Regions from separate parts of the Paenibacillus sp. YAF4_2 genome, predicted to be linked through region 2. Evidence: a T-box and tRNA genes for the amino acid it is inferred to sense, from the RefSeq annotation. Region 2 holds a T-box; the other holds one or more tRNA genes.

Region 1 (3,425 bases), on a different contig from region 2:
AGGGAATCTGTCCCCTCTTGTCGTTGGTTCCGAAATCACAAGGAACTGGATATCGCTGTCCGACTTATTGAACATCTGATGCGGGATATGTGGAGCAACATGAATTCCCTCATGCTGATGCAGCTCATGCACCTCACCGGCAATCTCAATGGTCGCCGTCCCCTCTAGCACGAAGAAAAACTGCTGTGATTCCTCATGATAGTGCCTTTCTTCAGCGGTATGTGCCGGCATACGCTCATAGATGATGCTTAGATCCTGCGCTTTAAGCAAATGCCAACCGTCACATTGGTCCCCCCATATGTAATGCTCTGCGTTTTGTCTGCTCGTCTTCATGTCTGCTTCTCCTTGATGTCCAATCTCTACCGAGCTTCATAGAAGGTAATTCGAGTAACCGATAAGAAACATAGGCTCCAATTAGGGAGGTTATCAACGTAATCATTTCAATTGCCCATATTGGCATAATATTATGTAGAAGATAAATAAAAGTCAATAAAATAACGGCATGGAGCAAATAAAGGGAGTAAGATATTTTTCCTAGAAAAGCGATCGGCTTTATATGAAGCATTCTAGATAATCTATTTATGGATAATGAAGATAGAATGAGTAACACAACTCCAATCGTAATTCCCCAGTCGGCCGCTAAGCTGATCCACGCACCGTCAATCTTCAATAGCTTTCTTACAACCGTATCACTGATACCGGCATAAGTGTAGCAAAGCAACCCTCCTGCAAATACGGTAAGCTTAATCATTCGAGATAAGCCACTCATTCGCTGAAGTAGACTCTCCCTATTCTTAGCAAGCAACGCACCTATCATAAACATCCCGATGTAATGCAGCGTGTACAAATAATTCGTTGAAATAGGGTTCTGGTTTGACATCGTAAATATCAGGTTACCTAAATACGAGAACAGAGACAAACCAATTGCAATCGCCAGATTCATCTTCCATCCATATCGAATGATAAATATCATCACCAGCGGGAAAACAATCGAGATCCGCATCTCCTGTGTCAAGGACCATATAACCGGATTAATAGCCGTCTCCATGTACTCAGGAACAAGCAGCAGCTCACGAAGCACCGTATTAAAGGTTAGTGGCTCCGTCCACCATTCCAATTGAAGTCCATCAAAGCTTAGATTCGGAACATACACAAGCTTATAAAGCAGAAGGCTGAACAACAGTATAATCAAAAAAGGAACATAAATTCGACAAATTCGTTTCACTATATAAGTGGAGTAAATAAACTTTTTATTCGAGTAAAAGGGAAGCGACAAGACAAAACCGCTAAGCACGAAGAAAAAGATAACCGCCTCGTGACCCGCCTTAAAGATTCGAAACGGCGTGTAATTAAAGCTGTCTACCCAAGTTACAGCACTCAAGATGATAATGAAATGACTAAACACCACGCTTAACGCAGCAAGTCCTCTTAATGAGTCGAGCTCCCCATATCGCTTCATCTTATTCCCCCTATCACACAGTTACTTTTGTTACAAAATGTATCATATAAATCCGATAAATGGAAGCCACTTCCTGATTGGGGAGTTGCTAAAAGGATGTAAAAATTGTGCTCCAATTCTGTTGACAATCATTTTGGATGCTGATATATTAATATCTATCACTCACACGATCTGTTAGCTCAGCTGGGAGAGCACTATCTTGACAGGGTAGGGGTCAGTGGTTCGAGCCCACTACAGATCATACAAATAAAACCCGCTAAGCCTTGTGCTTAGCGGGTTTTATTGATAATTAGCGGTGCATGGATTATCCGTCCATGCACCGCTTTTTCGTTTCTAGCTTCTATTCTAACAAGCTCCCTAATCCGGCATGCTGCTCCTTATATTCGCTTGGGCTTAAACCTGTATGATCCTTGAACACACGGGAGAAATAATGCTGGTCACAGAAGGAAAACGCATCTGCGAGCTCCTTGATTTTCAAATCTGGCTTAGCGCGCAGCTGCTTGCAGGCTTCCTCGATCTTCAGCTCCATGTAATATTGAACGAATGTTGTGTTCGTATAACGCTTTATGATCCGGCTCACATAGGACGCGCTGACATGGAATTTGGCAGCAAGATCATTGATGGAAAGCTGCGAAAATTTATGGAGCTTCACGTAAGCATCCATCTGCTCGAACAACTCTTCTCCGCTTTTCCGGTTGCGCAATTGCAGCAGTTCAAAGTTGTGGGCACACCAGTCCAGACATTGCTCACAGAATCTCTGGTAGCTGTCTTCCTCCAACATTTCTTTGACTGCTACTGCCGCTGCCAGCCTTTCCTCCGGTCCGCTGCTCGGCAAAGCATGGACAAAAGCATCTCCGATCGCGGCTATAAGCTTCTCCAGATCGTAATAACGGGTATGCTCGTTATAAGAGATTTGCAGATACTCACGGAGCTTCATCAAGAATGGCTGTGACTGGCGCTGTTCAATCATATCGGTAAAGCTTCTAATCATCTCTTCCTTCCCTGTTTGTTCAGGAATGCGATAATCCGTATCCAACAGCACTCTCTTATCGAGCAGCGTTTCTTGATCGAGTAAATATTTCAATCTGTCATATTGAAGCTGCAGCTGGCTCATATCAACCGGCTGGAATCGTCCCGCCATGGCGATCTCAATACCAACACTCAGCAGCTGACGTTCAATAGATTCCATCCAAGCAATCGTTGTGGCGAACCGTTCTTTTAAAGCGGGCTGGACAAAAACAATATAACGGTCCGAATCCTTAGCAGGAAACAACCAGCAGCCTTGCGGCTCGCAAACGGCTTGGAGCACCGTTTGCAGCGTTTCCATCTTCCAATTGCCCAAATTCGGGCTAAACGGCTGTCTGCCAATCAGAAACAGCGAAACAGGCTGTTCATGAAATTGCGGTCCAAGACGCAAGCCGGATAGAAAAGCAGCAGGCGCAATCGACTTCAGGGGTTCAAGGCTATATTCCAGCTTTTCCGCGATCGAATCAACGATCCGTTCCATAACCTCAATCAACTGGTTCCGCTCGACAGGCTTCAGTAAATAATCAAACACCTGTAAATTAATCGCTTTGCGAGTATATTCGAAATCGCTGTAGCTGCTGATAAGCACTACTTTCAGCGACGAATGCAGCTTCTTTGCCTGCTCGATAAGTCCAAGCCCGTCCAACTTGGGCATCCGGATATCGGTAATCAGGATGTCGACAGGCTGCTTCTTCATATAATCCAGTGCCTCTTCCCCATTATAGGCGGTTGCGACGATCTGGATCGGCAGTTCCGATGATTCGAGAAGCGCCTTGATATTTCGTAGTATCGGCTTGCTGTCTTCAGCAATCAAGGCGGTATACATTAGGCTTCTCCTCCTAAAAAGAATTGTTGCTTTATAAGCCATTCTTTGGCGTTTTTATGACAGTTCTTGCTTCGTAAGCATATTCCTAGTAAAAATCTTTTGTGAGAGAGGCGA
Region 2 (3,425 bases):
TGGCGGTGGTATGGTTGCTCCAATCGCAATGGCATTTACTTATCGCTTAAGCCCTCCGGGCAAACAAGGTGCGGTAATGGGCATGATCGGTATTCCTATGCTGCTTGCTCCTGCACTTGGACCAGTACTTGCCGGCTGGCTTGTTGACTACGTAACTTGGCACTGGATTTTTATTATCAATATCCCTGTTGGTGCGGTAGCGGTCTTCCTTGGTCTTCGTACATTGCCGGCTTTGGCACGCCAATCCGTTCCACAGCTTGATCTTCTTGGTATGATCTTTGCACCACTTGCCTTTGCAGGTCTTGCATACGGTGTAAGTGAAGGCGGTACTGACTGGGGCTCTACGAAAACGTTGACTGGTCTAATTGTTGGCGGCGTGTCCCTTATTATCTTTATTATCGTTGAATTGAACCGTAAGCAGCCTTTGCTGGAACTTCGTGTATTCAAATCCCCGGATTTCTCCAAAGGTATTGTTGTTCAATGGGTTTCGCAAATTGCTCTCTTTGGTACCTTGTTCCTGTTCCCGTTGTTCTTGCAAACAGCGAAAGGTTACTCCGCTCTTGATACGGGCTTGATCTTGCTTCCGCAAGCATTGGCAGCTGCGATCTTTATGCCTATTGGCGGGAAACTGTTTGACAAGATTGGTGCTCGTCCGCTTGTTATGAGTGGTCTTGCGATTGTCACGATTGGCGCATTCCTGCTTTCTAATATTTCGGCCGATGCAACAGTAGGCACTTATATTCTTCCTTTGATTTTGCTTGGAGCGGGTATGGGCCTTTCGATGATGCCGCTTAATACACATATTATTCAAGCAGCACCTCCTGAACTGGTTGGTCGTGTTACATCCCTTACAAGTGCTGCCCAGCAGGTTATGACTTCCTTTGCGGTAGCTGGCCTAGCAACGATTCTGGCTCGGCGCACGGAGCATTATATGGCGTCGGAAGGCATTACGAATCCTGCTGACATTACACCAGCTATTGCGTCGCATATTGCTTCAGCTTCCTATGGCGACACGTTCCTGATCTTAACGATCGTTGGTGTTGTGGGTACTTTGGTAGGTTTCCTGCTGTCGAAGCCTAAGCGTGCGGTTGGCAAAGATGCAGAAAAAGCAGAAATGCCAATGATGATGGGTCACTAATAGGCGTAGTCACAAGTTGACTTTCGAGGACATCTTGGATAAAATATGCTATATCTGATTTTTTTCAACATATGTTGACGTTGAAGGGGAAGAGTTAGCAGCCAAGCCTTCAGAGAGCGGGACTGTAACGCTGAAAGGTGCCGCAGGAATTTACTGCTATGCTTGTCGCCCCGGAGTTGCTTGAATGAAGCGGTTTCCGTTATTTCGAGCCGGCCACAGCCGTTATCTGTTTGAGTGCCGTGCTTATTTTCTGAGCGCGGAACAAAGGTGGTACCACGGAAGATAACCTTTCGTCCTTTGCTATAAGGGCGGAAGGTTTTTTTGTATTTCTATCCAAGCAATGACAAGAGTGGTAATGCTTACGAAGTGAAATTGTATTCACAATTTTTTTAGAGCAAATGCTTACGAGCATGAATTACCACAATGGTTAATGGTTTACCTTTGGTATGGCAATTCATTTTAGGAGGATGTAAAGATGTCAGACAAGACAACGATGCCGACGACTTATGATCCGAAGGCTGCCGAGCAGAAATGGTATGATTTCTGGCAGCAGGGTCAATTTTTCAAGGCGGGCCAGCGCCCGGAAGCAGAACCATTCACCATTGTAATTCCGCCGCCGAACGTAACAGGGATGCTGCATATCGGGCATGCGCTCGATTTTACCCTTCAGGATATTATTATTCGTACGAAACGGATGCAGGGCTTTGATACACTCTGGCTGCCTGGTACCGATCACGCGGGTATCGCAACTCAAACCAAGGTGGAACAGAAGCTGCGCGAGCAAGGATTAAGCCGTTATGACCTTGGCCGTGAGAAATTCCTAGAGCAAGTATGGGATTGGAAAGAGCTTTATGCGAACACAATCCGTGAACAGTGGGGCAAGATGGGACTGTCTCTGGACTACTCTCGCGAACGTTTTACATTGGATGAAGGCTTGTCCAAGGCAGTTCGTGAAGTATTCGTTCGTTTGCATGAGAAAGGTCTGATCTACCGCGGCAAAAAAATCATTAACTGGGATCCAGCTGCACGGACAGCTTTGTCCGATATTGAAGTTGAGCATAAAGAACTGAATGGTCATCTGTACCATCTGCAATATCCTCTCAAAGACGGCAGCGGGCATATTACCGTTGCAACAACTCGTCCGGAGACGATGCTTGGTGATACAGCTGTAGCTGTTCATCCGGAAGACGAGCGTTACAAGCATCTGATTGGCCAAATGATCGTATTGCCGGTTGTTAACCGTGAAATTCCGATCATTGCTGATGAATACGTAGAGAGTGACTTTGGATCCGGCGCGGTTAAGATTACGCCTGCACATGATCCTAATGACTTCGAGGTTGGTCTTCGTCATGATCTGCCGCAAATTATTGTTATGGATGAGACAGGCACAATGAATGAACATGCCGGTCCTTATCAAGGTCTGGATCGTGCAGACTGTCGTAAACAGCTTGTGAAAGATCTGCAGGAGCAAGGCGTTTGTATCCGAATTGAGGATCATGTCCATCAAGTCGGCCATAGCGAGCGCAGCGGCGCAGTAGTTGAGCCTTACTTGTCGACACAATGGTTCGTGGCCATGAAGCCACTTGCTGAGCGTGCTATTGAAGCACAGAAGGCTGGCAATGGTGTCAACTTTGTACCAGATCGCTTCGAAAAAATTTATTTGAACTGGATCGAGAATGTCCGCGATTGGTGTATTTCCCGTCAACTATGGTGGGGTCACCGTATTCCGGCTTGGTATTGCGAGTCTTGCGGGGAAATGCATGTTGCCCTTGAAGATGTAACTGCATGCTCAGCTTGTGGTAGCACATCGCTCCGTCAGGATGAAGATGTTCTGGATACATGGTTCAGCTCCGGGCTGTGGCCGTTCTCGACACTTGGCTGGCCGGAAGAAACGGAAGACTTCAAACGTTATTACCCGACCAATGTTCTCGTAACGGGTTATGATATCGTTTATTTCTGGGTAGCGCGTATGATCTTTACAGCCCTTAAGTTCACGGATCAAATTCCATTCAAGGATGTATTAATGCATGGTCTTGTTCGTGATGCTGAAGGCCGCAAAATGTCCAAGTCGCTTGGCAACGGTATTGACCCGCTTGATGTTATCGAGAATTATGGTGCAGATGCCATGCGTTACATGATCTCGACTAGCAGTACGCCAGGGCAGGATTTGCGTTTCCGTCTTGAGAAGGTCGAGCAAGCACGCAACTTTGCAAACAAGATTTGGAATGCTTCACGCTTTGCGTTAATGAACCTGGAAGGTTTCTCGGCTGCGGATATCGATATCAAG

Evidence for each region. A T-box is a leader RNA that pairs with one kind of tRNA and senses whether it is charged. The one in region 2 lies ahead of AB4Y93_RS10000 (valine--tRNA ligase), so its partner is inferred to be a tRNA-Val.
Region 1: it has a tRNA-Val gene. The T-box ahead of AB4Y93_RS10000 (valine--tRNA ligase) is inferred to sense a tRNA for this amino acid. The anticodon was not compared.

What each region holds. Positions count from the first base shown of each region.
Region 1 covers NZ_JBFRCT010000009.1:197,175-200,599, reverse strand. The annotation lists gene AB4Y93_RS21155 (cupin domain-containing protein) at 1-333, opposite strand, end outside; gene AB4Y93_RS21150 (acyltransferase family protein) at 281-1,459, opposite strand; tRNA gene AB4Y93_RS21145 (tRNA-Val) at 1,628-1,700, shown strand; gene AB4Y93_RS21140 (response regulator transcription factor) at 1,800-3,311, opposite strand; gene AB4Y93_RS21135 (sensor histidine kinase) at 3,397-3,425, opposite strand, start outside.
Region 2 covers NZ_JBFRCT010000003.1:567,526-570,950, forward strand. The annotation lists gene AB4Y93_RS09995 (MDR family MFS transporter) at 1-1,138, shown strand, start outside; T-box leader at 1,210-1,439, shown strand; gene AB4Y93_RS10000 (valine--tRNA ligase) at 1,614-3,425, shown strand, end outside.